4 regions of the Lysinibacillus sp. EB271-A1-10B genome follow, and region 1 is predicted to be linked to each of the others. Evidence: riboswitches for the same ligand, from Rfam matches in the RefSeq annotation. Region 1 holds a riboswitch; each other region holds the start of a gene.
The links. A riboswitch is a leader RNA that binds a small molecule or an ion and turns the genes downstream of it on or off. The one in region 1 is predicted to bind cobalamin.
Positions count from the first base shown of each region.

Region 2: it holds a riboswitch for cobalamin, as region 1 does, so the genes downstream of both, AC3WSK_RS15785 (ATP:cob(I)alamin adenosyltransferase) here and nikA (nickel ABC transporter substrate-binding protein) in region 1, are expected to answer to the same signal.
Region 3: it holds a riboswitch for cobalamin, as region 1 does, so the genes downstream of both, AC3WSK_RS05285 (ABC transporter substrate-binding protein) here and nikA (nickel ABC transporter substrate-binding protein) in region 1, are expected to answer to the same signal.
Region 4: it holds a riboswitch for cobalamin, as region 1 does, so the genes downstream of both, AC3WSK_RS07860 ((2Fe-2S) ferredoxin domain-containing protein) here and nikA (nickel ABC transporter substrate-binding protein) in region 1, are expected to answer to the same signal.

Region 1 is NZ_JBYTDL010000010.1:53,605-56,769, reverse strand. Features, by position in the region: gene AC3WSK_RS14485 (hypothetical protein) at 1-67, shown strand, start outside; gene AC3WSK_RS14480 (hypothetical protein) at 64-288, shown strand; gene AC3WSK_RS14475 (DUF1572 family protein) at 461-997, shown strand; cobalamin riboswitch at 1,141-1,335, shown strand; gene nikA (nickel ABC transporter substrate-binding protein) at 1,538-3,145, shown strand.
Region 2 is NZ_JBYTDL010000012.1:22,970-26,134, forward strand. Features, by position in the region: gene AC3WSK_RS15775 (C40 family peptidase) at 1-214, shown strand, start outside; gene AC3WSK_RS15780 (hypothetical protein) at 806-1,354, shown strand; cobalamin riboswitch at 1,585-1,774, shown strand; gene AC3WSK_RS15785 (ATP:cob(I)alamin adenosyltransferase) at 1,973-2,515, shown strand; gene AC3WSK_RS15790 (ABC transporter substrate-binding protein) at 2,519-3,165, shown strand, end outside.
Region 3 is NZ_JBYTDL010000003.1:17,287-20,451, forward strand. Features, by position in the region: gene AC3WSK_RS05280 (GTP-binding protein) at 1-636, opposite strand, end outside; cobalamin riboswitch at 777-963, shown strand; gene AC3WSK_RS05285 (ABC transporter substrate-binding protein) at 1,141-2,136, shown strand; gene AC3WSK_RS05290 (precorrin-3B methylase) at 2,198-2,863, shown strand; gene AC3WSK_RS05295 (PfkB family carbohydrate kinase) at 2,897-3,154, shown strand.
Region 4 is NZ_JBYTDL010000004.1:104,536-107,700, forward strand. Features, by position in the region: gene cobJ (precorrin-3B C(17)-methyltransferase) at 1-1,093, opposite strand, end outside; gene AC3WSK_RS07860 ((2Fe-2S) ferredoxin domain-containing protein) at 1,098-1,469, opposite strand; cobalamin riboswitch at 1,609-1,791, opposite strand; cobalamin riboswitch at 2,016-2,200, shown strand; gene AC3WSK_RS07865 (energy-coupling factor ABC transporter permease) at 2,348-3,094, shown strand; gene AC3WSK_RS07870 (energy-coupling factor ABC transporter substrate-binding protein) at 3,096-3,165, shown strand, end outside.

The sequences.
Region 1 (3,165 bases):
GGACTTTTCAGGGGAAATCAAGAATGTAGGTTTGAGTTTCATGAATCCTTTATATTTCGAGCGATGACACCAGATAAAGGTTTCGCGTATTCATACTATTATTATGATGCGGCAGGCAAGCGCATTTATCAAATTAGTACAAGAGCCAATGAGTTTTATACGTATTATAATGGCTATGTATATCAAATAGGTTATCAATTAAATGGTGATCAACAAGAAGCACAAGAAAAAATGGTTGCTATTGCAAGGGAATTTATCCCCCACATAAATTCAGCGAATGCAAAGTAGTTAGGTGGAAGATAAGCTGCCTGTAAAAGCTCGATTGGTGAAGGCTAACAATCAGTGGTGATAAAGAACACCCTGTGAATATAGGTTTATTTTTGACAACAATTAGTTACCAAAATAGCACATTGTATTCTGTTTATATTAAAATAGTGGAAAAGGGACGGGGGGTTCAACAATGACGGTAGCGCAAACGTATATAAATGTTGTTCAAAAAAGATTTAGAAGTGTCAAAGAGCTAGGCGATAAAACACTCGACCAACTAGAAGATGCCCAATTGCACTGGGCGTATAATGAAGATTCAAACAGTATTGCAGTGATTGTAAAACATATTAGTGGAAATATGATATCGAGATGGACGGACTTTTTAACGACAGATGGTGAGAAAGCAACGAGAAATCGAGATGATGAGTTTACGGATAGCCTTCAGACAAAAGAAGAGGTTATGAACGTATGGGAAAAGGGCTGGCAAGTATTTTTAGATGCGTTACAAGGTTTAACGGAAGCTGATTTACAAGGATTTGTAACGATAAGGGGAGAACGGCATTCTGTGATAGATGCGATCGAAAGACAAATGTCTCATTACTCTCAACATGTCGGTCAAATCGTTTACATCGCTAAGCAAATAAAGGGTTCTGAGTGGCAAACAATAAGTATTCCAAAGGGACAATCTCAGGCTTTTACAGAATCAATGTTAAAAAAACATCAACGATAGAAGTGTAGCCATCTCACTAGTGTGTGATGGCTTTTTTTGTGGAATAAATATTTATAACTATGTTTAAAAATCTCAAAACTTTATTATATTCAGAAAATAAAATTGACGTGTGTCTTTGCAGCGTGTTATGTTTAATACTAAATTTAATATGGTTCATTACAAGTTTGAGTGAAAAAAACTTTTTCACTTAATTTAAAGGAAAATGGGTGTAAATCCCATGCTGTCCCGCAGCTGTAAATGAGGAGTTTTGCTTCAAATACCACTGAGTAAGTACTTGGGAAGGTGAAGTAAAATGAAGATTCATAAGCCAGAATGCCTGCTTGTAGTAAGATTCATTGTAGATCTACGAAAGATAGGGAGATGGATGGAAGGCTTTTAATAATGAGTTTTTCTATCCTTATTCACGTGGAATAAGGATTTTTTTATGCATTTTTCTAATCATAGTCATGACGATTACTTTGAGTTTCAAGTTAGTAGTATGGTGGACAAACATACAGATATCAATTTTCTAACACCTAAGAAAAGACAGGAGCAATCATAATGATATTTTTTAAAAAATTATTACCTTTCATTCTAATACTGATGTTAACCATTTTAGCAGGCTGTTCAAGCTCGAGTGAAGGTAATGGAAGTAAAACTTCTAACGAAGAAAAAATGATAACAGTTGGCTGGCCGCTAGATATAGGGCCTTTAAATCCGCATACCTATTTACCAAACCAAATGACTGCACAAGCAATGGTGTATGAATCATTGGTAGAGTATAACGATGACGGAACAATATCGCCAAAATTAGCGGAGAGCTGGGAAATTTCTGACGATAAAACAGCGCACATATTTCATCTTAGACAAGATGTAAAATACTCAGATGGGACAGCCTTTAATGCTGATAATGTTATTCGAAATTTTAAAGCAGTTTTAGCAGATCGTGATACACACTCCTGGATGGGGATGGTGAATCATATTGTAGATGTTGTGAAAGAAGATGACTATACAATTCGTCTACAATTAGATGCGCCCTATTACCCTGTATTAAATGAACTGGCTTTTGTGCGACCATTCCGCTTCTTAGGGGATAACGGATTCCCTGAAGGAGATACAACTAATAAAGGTATTAATGCTCCGGTTGGAACAGGTCCATGGGTATTAACCGAATATAAAAAAGATCAATATGCACTCTTAAGCCGCAACGAACATTATTGGGGTGAAAAGCCACTAGTAGACAAAGTAAAAGTGAAAATTATACCTGATTCAGAATCTATTTCACTAGCATTTGAAAACGAAGAATTAGACTTAATTTATGGTCGAGGCATTATTAGCTTAGATAACTACACTTTCTTAAAAGATAGCGATCAATACAAAACGGCAGTATCTGAACCTTTATCTACACGTGCATTACTTTTTAATACTCAATCTGGTCCTTTAGCAGAATTAAAAGTACGTCAGGCTATTCAACACGCTGTTAATAAAGAACAAATGGTTGAAAGTATTACCCATGGAACAGAAAAAGTTGCCAATACACTGTTTTGGGACGCTATTCCATATGCCAATATTGATTTAAAACCAATACTATTTAATCCAGAAAAAGCCGAGCAGTTATTAGATGAAGCAGGTTGGACATTAAAAAGTGGTGATAAAATCCGTTCCAAAAATGGGCAACCTCTTCAATTAGATTTAATCTATATTGCAACAGATGCTATCCAAAAACCAATGGCAGAGTTAATGCAAGGGGAATTAGCAAAAATAGGCGTCCAATTAAACCTTGAAGGTGCTGATGTAATGGTAGGGCTCCAAAAATTAATGGATAATCAAGTAGATATTAATTTCTGGCGCACAAATGGTCCACCAACAGACCCACACAGCTTCGCAAATGAATCAGCAACACCGAATGCAAATGGCGTTTATGAAGCGAAATTAGGCCTAGATAACGCAGCACAAATTGATGGCAAAATACATCAACTATTAATTGGTACAAATGAAGCGGAACGTGTGCAATTGTATAAAGATATTTTAACAATGTTCCATGACCAAGCATTATTTTATCCAATTTCATATGAAACGAATAACGTTATTTACCATAAACATATGAAAGATTTTAATCCTAGTGCATCTGAATACGATATTCCTTATGCTCAAATGGATTTAAAGTAAGAGAATGAGAAGAGAGTGGG
Region 2 (3,165 bases), on a different contig from region 1:
ACGTACAGCATCACAACAATATTTAGCAACACAACGTATTTCAGCAAGTGAAGCACGTGTAGGTGACCTAGTATTCTTCAGCTATGGTTCAGGTATAGCGCATGTAGGTATTTACTTAGGAAACAACACAATGATTGATGCTCAAAATAAAGGTGTTGTCATTGAATCACTTGATTGGTGGAATCAATATTTAGTAGGCTTCGGTCGTATTTAATAAGCCGTACTATTATATAGACGATTAAAATAGCGAAAAGGTTATCTTTGTAAAAGAAATTACAAGGGTAACCTTTTTTTATTATTTGACGGTACTGGAAATTATCAACTGTTTAAACTATAGTTAAGATTCTACGACTAAACCTATTAGGCAAACGCATAATGTTATTCATTAGTTTAGGCTCGACTACTCGGTCAATAATGAGTAAAATAACTTTTGTAATGAATAAATTTACATAAGTTGATATATTTATAACTATAGCCCCAGTTATAAAAATGATAATACAGCCGAAAAAAGAATTAGCATCAATTTTTCGTTATTGCGTATTTCGCTTTGACTCAATCGTGAGATAACTCCAATAATAATCCTAACGAGTATTCCTCTGTCTTCATATAGCTAAAAGAAAAGATTCTTGCATATTGAACGCCATTTCTGATAATTTTGAAATATACGATTGGGATCTTGCTCTGAAATTACAATTATATGAGACTTTTAATTTGTAGTAGCAAAGTAACGCATGATGGTAAATGAGATAACACTTACAAGTACACTATTTTTTACGTTCTGAAACAATAAAGGTAGGGATGAATCATGGAAAAAGAGATTTTGCAACTTTTTAGTAATTTAACAGAGCGTGACCGTGATATTCAATACAAATCATACGAAGAATTAATGAAAATTATGCAGGAACCAGTTGATTGGACCTATTCAGTTTGGGAACAATTAGTTCAAACTCTTACATACAAAAATGGACATGTACGTGCAAGTGCTGCACAATTTTTATGCGCACTGGCAGCAAAAAGCGATCCTGAAGAAAGAGTGTTAGAGGACTTCTTAAAGATTTGGGCAGTAACGTATGATGAAGAAACAGTCACTGTGAGGCATACTTTACAGGCAATTTGGAAAATAGGCTTAGCGGGGCAGGTACAAAGAGATTTAGTCGTATCATATTTGGCTAAAAGATATCAAACGTGCTTAGACGAAAAGCACCCGACATTAATACGCTATGATATTATTGTATCCTTTAAAAAGCTATTCGATGCAACAAATGACCCAAAGCTACTAGAAATTGCACAGCGTTTAATTGAGGAAGAGAAAGATGTTAAATCCAAAAAGAAATATAAAAATGCCATCCGATAAAAGTTATGAAAATGGCTATTTTTTGAAAATCCTTTCATTATAAAAAATAAAATGCTTTAACTTATAAGGCATAACAAATATTTGCACGAGCAGGATGAATACCCAATGGGGCAGTGAATATATCCGCGTGCATACGGTAATACCTGCATGATTTTTATCCATCGTTGTTTATTCTAAATTCCACAGCTATTTTTTCCTATCAATCTATGATAAACTGCATAACAAGTGAATAATTCTTGCAGAATAAAGGTGCTGAACTATAGCATAATCGGGAATTCGGTGAAAAACCGGAGCTGTTTCCGCAACTGTAAGTACAGAAGTCATAAAGATATACCACTGTCGAATTATCCGATGGGAAGGTTTTTTATGAATGTAGTGAACTGTACAAGCCAGGAGACCGACCTTTGTTTGAACGTATAGATAACTCTTCGGAAGCTAGGAGAATATGCGGCAAATACATAGGCTATGTCGTATTTATGCGACACTATTTATGCTATTTTTCGTTGTTTCCTTAGGAGTGGGAACAACGTTTTTTTTTATGCGCTTATAGTTCACCTGATGTAAGACGAGGTGTTAATAAGGTAAGAATTTTTCACGAAGGAAAGCGGGGACTTAGATTTGAAAAAAGATGCACGTTATTCTTGTTATCCATTTATGCGTGAAAAGGCATCTACAGTAGATTTTGAAATTCGAACGGATAGCCTAACAACACATATTGGTGTAGCATTGGCGGCGGTTAAAAAAGAAACGGTAGAGGTAGTAGCAGATGATTTACTTGCCATTTTGCCAATGGCTTACCATGTAAATGGCTCAGTCCGAGGCAAATTAGCTGTAACTGAAGATGATTTGACTTGGCTTAGTGATCGCTATGATTTCTATGTTAGTCATGTTAAAGAGGAAATACAAAACTTTGTATTACCCCAAGGAACAGAGGCAGCTTCTGCATTACATTTATGTCGTAGTGAGGCGAAAAAATCATACCGTGTTTTGCACAAAGTATCTGAAGAACGCGAAGTACCAGCTATTCTCTTTGATTATTTAGGATTGCTAGCCAATGTATTTTTTGTAATGGCTGTCTATATGAATCAGCATGCAGGTATTGCTGAAATACCGTTTATTAGTAAGTCATACCCGATGAAAAAGAAAAAGGAGAATCAATGAAAAATGAAGAAAATGTTTAAGCTACAATGGCTTTCTGTGTTGATGTTGGCACTTGTATTAGTTGGCTGTGGCACGAAAGAGGATACAAATAAAGATACTGTTTCTAAAGAAGATCAACAAGTTGAGAAAACTACTAGCTATAAAGTTAAGGATGACCGTGGTGTAGAAGTAGAGTTTAATGCAGTACCTAAAACTATTGTTTCATTAAAACCGAGTAATACAGAGATTTTATTTGCGCTAGGTGTGGGTGATAAAATAGTTGGTGCGACTGAGTATGATTCGTATCCAGAAGAAGCTCAAAAAATTGAGCGTGTTTCTGATTCTACAATATTCAATAGTGAGCGTATTTTAGCGTTAAAGCCAGACGTCGTTATTGCCTATACAACTGGAGACGATGAAGAAAATTTAAATGCCTTAAAAGGTCTCGAAGATGCGGGTATTAAAGTGTTTGCCATTCAATCAGCTAAATCATTTGATGATGTTTATGGGGATATCGAACAAGTCTCAGCGGCTATGGGCATCAAAGATAAAGGCGAAAAGTTAAATGAAGATATTAAATCTAAAATTGCAGATGTCCAAGCAAAAGTTAAAGATGTGAAAGAACCAAAAAATATCTATTTAGAAATTGGTCCAAAGCCAGACATCTATAC
Region 3 (3,165 bases), on a different contig from region 1:
AGAGCCAGAAAAGCACAAAAAGGCCTTTTCCTGTTTAATCATCTGAGATAAATGAATAAGGCAGCTAGAGCTATCTAATGTTTCATTGAGAAAAGCATCGAGAAGATGTTCATCACGTTCGGCAAGCCACTCCATTATGTCGTTTGAAACATAGTCGGAACGGAGCGGTTCGTCTACGAATAGAACATCTGCAGAGCAATCCTTTTGAAGCGCAGCCATTACGGCTTCAACATTTGCTCCTTCACGATCAATTTTGTTAATAAAAAAGAAGGTTGGAACGTGATATTGGCGTAAAAGTTGCCACACTGTTTCAGTATGACCTTGTATTCCTTCGACAGCACTAACAATAATGATGGCATAATCCATAACCCGAATGGCACGCTCCATCTCTGGAGAGAAATCGACGTGCCCAGGTGTATCGATTAACGTATATGTATCATTTCCAAGCGTCATGCGGCCTTGCTCCGCAAAAATTGTAATGCCTCGCTGACGCTCCAGCTCATGATTATCTAGAAATGTGTCCTGGTGATCCACTCGTCCACGGGCTTGAATACTGTTTGTATGAAATAGTAACTGCTCAGAAAATGTTGTTTTACCGGCATCCACGTGAGCAAGTACTCCAATTGTTACATGCATAAAAAGATCCTCGTTTCTATTCATTCATTTAACAACATTGTAACAGAATTGGTATAAAAAATATTTCATATAGTGTTTATGTCGCAATAGTGTTAATATATGTATGATTGTGAATCTACTGTCAATCAATATATTCAACAAAATAAAAACGACGTATTGGTGTAAATGACCTTTGTTATTTGCTTAAAAGGGAAATCGGTGCAAATCCGATGCTGTCCCGCAACTGTAAATGGGGAGTCTATACAAGATGCCACTGTAGCCACGCTATGGGAAGGCGTATAGATGATGAACCTAAGCCAGGATACCTGCCAATATTTATTTATTTATTTATTACTGAATCCACGAGGATGGGGATAGTGAACAGGTTGAAAAACCTTTCTTTTGCTATGCTAACCTCTTGGAAACAAGGGGGTTTTTTTATGCCCTTTTCTAGAATCGCTACCAGGTAGCAAAGGAGTCTAAACGATTTCTTACTATATATTTAACATCAAAGGAGAAGAGGACATGAAGAAATGGAAAAGCTTATGGCTAGTCTTTGCGATCGCATTGGTAGCTATATTGGGTGCATGTAGTGAAAAGGACAAACAAGAATCTGCTACACAAGCTGAGAAGGTAGAGCCTTCACAAGCTGAAAAGTCAGACATAACGATAGAAAATAATGGAACGACGCAAGTATATAAGGAAGCCCCCAAAAAAGCGATTAGCTTAAATCAGCACGTGACAGAAATTATGTTGGCTTTAGAGCTAGAAGATTCAATGGTAGGGACGGCGTACTTAGATGACAAAATTTATGAGCCCCTACAAGCGGCCTACGATAAAGTGCCTGTGTTAGCAAAACAGTATCCTACAAAAGAGCAGGTTATTGATGCAGAAGTAGATTTTTTATTTGGTGGTTGGAAAAGCGCCTTTGGAGAGAAAGGTGTTGGTACACAAGAAGAGCTTGAAACATTAGGCATTCACACTTATTTACATACAGCCTCAATCATGACGAAACCAACTTTAGACGATATTTTCGCAGATATTCGAAATATCGCAAAAATTTTCCGTGTTGAAGATCATGGAGAAGCACTAATAGAAAAAATGACAAAGGATGTAGAGGATATCCGTGCAAAATTACCGCAAGATGGAGAAGACCTGCCTGTTCTAGTGTTTGATAGTGGTGATAAAGAAGTCTTCACTGCAGGACAAAACATTATGAATGAACTTGTTACGATGGCCGGCGGTAAAAATATTTTTGGTGATGTAGAATCAGGCTGGACTACGGTGTCCAAAGAAGATGCGGTAGAACGTAATCCAGCAGTCGTAGTTGTCATAGATTACGGAGAAACATCAGCGAAAGCAAAAATAAATTTTTTGAAAAATGATCCAGCCTTGAAGGAAATGGAAGCGGTCAAAAACGAACGCTTTGTGATCCTACCACTTTCTGCCGCGTCTGAAGGAGTACGTGCTGCAGAAGCCATTCAAATTTTGGCGAAAGGCTTCTATCCTGAGAACTTTTAAGCTATCCAATAAATTGGGGGCTAGCAATTGGCTAGCTCCTTTTTCATAAGGAGAAGTATTTATGAATGCATTCCGTTCGAATATACCGGACAAAACCTTCGAAAAGTTAAACAATAATGGGGATTTTACTCGCCTTGCCGTAAGCCCAGGCATTATTAATAAACATTATACCCCTGCACAATTCCAAACAATGGCAAAGGTTATAGGGGAAACTGGTGCCATAAAATACTCTGCCTCTTACAGCATATTATTATCTATCTCAACAGTAGAAGTTGAAAAGAAGATTGAGGAGCTAGAAGATGCTGGCCTTTACGTGGCAAAGCAAGGGCCAATTGTAGCGATGAAAGCGTGTGATTTTTGTGATGGTGACAAGATGGAGGCAGCACCAATTACAGAAAAGCTATATCATTCATTAGAAGGAATCACTGTCCCTACAAGGTTACGTGTAAACGTCAATGGCTGTGCCTCCGCCTGTTATAATGCGGTATATGATGATATTGGGCTTGTTTATCAAAAGGATAGCTTTGATGTCTATTTAGGAGCAGTACCGATGGGAGCGAATGCAACAGCCGGGACACTCTTTGCGAAAAAGGTAGGAGTAGAGCTTATTGAAGGCTTTTTAAAGCAAATCATTGAACTTTATAAGGAACATGCTCGTCCGAATGAACCTTTTTATAAATTTCATCGCAGAACAAATTCTGCTGATTATTGGAAAGATTTAAGCTGACTCATTATCGTAATGTGGGCTCGTAGCGGCTGATTGCGTCTGCTGGTCGTTACACTTGGATCAAAAGGCTCTTTTTATATGAATCATGAAGAAAGTGGGTGGGTTCCAGCGTTGAGCGTTGACACAATAGATACAACTGGTGCCGGAGATGCATTTAATGGCGCTTTGGCAGTAGGACTATGCCGGGGAGATTCGCTTCGAAGTTCGATCGATTTTGCCACGAAAGTTGCCGCTTATGTCGTTACACAAATGGGGGCACAACCGTCAATCCCGGATTCACTCTTGAAATAAATGATAGCCGT
Region 4 (3,165 bases), on a different contig from region 1:
ATGTCATCATTTGTTGAGGCGTAAAAAACTTATTGGCTACCCCAGGACTAACAGCTAATTCAAAAACCGATTCGATTTTTTGTTGAACGAGCTTAGGTGTTACTTTCACAGCGCTAGTTCCCTTCACCTTTGCCAGAGCTGCTGTTGCCATTTCAAGCGATGACTTTTTAGGCTTTGGTTGTGATGTTATAGCTAAACTGGGCTTTATACGATTGGCATTCGGATCTGTTGCAAAATCATTTCGCGCTGCCCCGGTTTCTTGATTCATTGCCCATGGTTCATTTTCTTCCTTCAGTCGTTGATGTGGTCGTAACGGCTGTTTTTCTTCTCCAAGTGTATATTTACGCTGATAACCACGTGGTGTAATCATTTTATTGTCATAGAAAAATGTTGATGAATTCCCGATAATAACGGTTGTTAACATGCCGATATCATGTTCAAGCATTTCTGCTAAAGTCGTCATCGTAATTTCCTGACGGTCACGATACGCGCTTTTCACAAGGCCAACCGGTGTATCGGGCGAACGATATTCTAATAAAATTCGTTGAGCCTCTACGATTTGTCTCGTACGACGTCCACTTTTTGGGTTATAAAGCGCAATAACAAAATCCGCCATTGCCGCTGCTTCTACCCGCTTAGCAATTAAATTCCAAGGTGTTAAGTGGTCACTCAAACTAATAGTACAAGCGTCGTGCATAATAGGAGCACCTAGTAAACTTGCACACGAATTAATAGCAGAAATACCTGGAACAATTTCTACTTCGATACCAGTGGCTTCCGTCCAGCCTAGCTCGATTAATACTTCATACACTAATCCTGCCATCCCATAAACACCGGCATCACCACTAGAAATAACCGATACGATACTTCCAGCCTCTGCTTGACGTACAGCTTCCTGTGCACGTGAAACTTCCTCTGTCATACCAGTACTAATAATCGACTTTGCACTAACTAAATCTTGAATAAGCTCAACATAGGTTTTATAACCAATAATCATATGACTTTGTTGTAGTGCCTCTACAGCACGAGTCGTAATATGTTTAAAGTCTCCAGGGCCAAAGCCAACTACGAAAATCTTACCTTTTTGCGCCATTTTGCTACCCCTCTTTCACCTTTTCAATACCTTTAATGGCTGTTGTTTGTGCTGTACGCTGTAAAGATCCTTCACGTAAAGTAAAGACATGCTCATTATGTAAAGATTCATGATTTAAATCTTGTACGAGTGCCTTCGCATGCTCTGTTGTCGGCACGCGGTACCAATTCCCTTGAGGATAAGCAATGACAACACAAGCATCTTTACACCTACCATTACAGCGAGTCCTTGTCGTATGTATTTCCTTATCAAGTTCCAGTACCTGTATTTCATCACGAATTGCCTGAGTAATGTCCTCAGCATCTTTTTTCATACAGCTACTACCATTGCATATAAAAAGATGTGTTTTCATCCCTTCTAAATTCCAAGTTGTCATAGTTTTTCTCCCCTCATTTACTTTTAGGAAAAAGAAAAACCTTTACTCTAGACGAAGAGTAAAGGTTTAGTAGAAGCCAAATAAAAACGAATATATACAGGTACTCGCTCTCGCTTCAACTTCTCCCTCCGAAAAGTTTGCATGCATTATCACATAAGCAGGTTTCCTGACTTAAGCTTCCTTTTACTTTCGCGCCTTCCTAGTTCTCACTAGTGGCATCCGCGATTTCATCAGCTATTACAGTAGCGGGGGCTGTATCGGATTCTCACCGATTTCCCTATTATCTTGAAAATATTCAAGCACTTATGGATGTTTTATATGAATTTATTTTTTTGTAAAATTAAAAACTGTTTCTATCATAGCTTATTTTTTTAAAATTTCAATATTTCTTTCTAAATTTGTGACATTTTCAGTAATTTTTTAATGAAAAATATGACATTCCTTTTCTATTTATCCGAATTTTCGACATAGACACTCAATTAAAAATTTTTTCTTAAAAAGTATAGCATATATATGGAAATTCATGTTACACTTTGTCGTGAAATCACAACTTCATCTTTTTTCGGTGCGAATTGTTCATCATTTCGCTTAAAAGGGAAGCCGGTTTAAGTCCGGCGCGGTCCCGCCACTGTACTAGGGAGTTTTATAGATAATGTCACTGTCCAAAGGATGGGAAGGCCTATAAAACGTTGAACTAAAGCCAGGAGACCTGCCGAAAAATATGTGATCGTTTGAACCTACGAGGATAGGTGTGCGGCTGAGCAAATTAGAATTTTATTTGCATTTTTAGCTATGCACTTTTCCACAATTGGAGAAGTGCTTTTTTGATTTCGTATCGCATACTATTCGAACTATTTTAATGTGAGGAGGAGAAATTTTTGAAATTCTCAGGTTGGAAGCTTAGTTATTTCTTATTGGCATTTTTATTCGTACCAGACCGTGCATTTGCGATGCACATTATGGAGGGCTTTTTGCCAATTGAATGGGCGATTTTTTGGTGGGTCTTATCGATTCCATTTATTATTTTAGGATTACGTTCTATTCGTAAAACTATTGATGAAAATCCTGAAATAAAAATGATTTTAGGCCTATCTGGTGCCTTTGCCTTTGTACTATCAGCTTTAAAAATCCCTTCTGTAACAGGTAGTTGTTCACATCCGACAGGGGTTGGTCTTGGGACAGTTCTTTTTGGACCATTAGCGATGAGCGTTATCGGAACAATCGTATTATTATTCCAATCTTTACTTTTAGCACATGGTGGGCTGACAACTTTAGGTGCTAATGCCTTTTCTATGGCAATTGCTGGTCCTATTATTGCTTATTATGTTTTTAAGGGTTCTCAAAAAATGGGATTATCATTTTCAGTAGCCGTCTTTTTAGCAGCAATGCTTGGTGACTTAGGTACATATATTGTCACTTCTGTACAATTAGCGCTTGCCTTCCCTTCTGAGGTCGGAGGCTTTATGACTTCATTCACAAAGTTTGCTAGTATTTTTGCGTTCACGCAAATTCCTCTTGCTGTTAGTGAAGGCATTTTAACAGTGATCGTTATGAATTTCTTGAAAAAATACAATGTGAGTGAATTAAAAGCTTTACGCGTTTTCTCGGCAAAGGAGGCTCACTAACATGAAAAAAAATTTACTGCTCTTAGCAATTGTTGTGTTGTTAGCAATCATTCCCCTCTTCATTCAAAAAG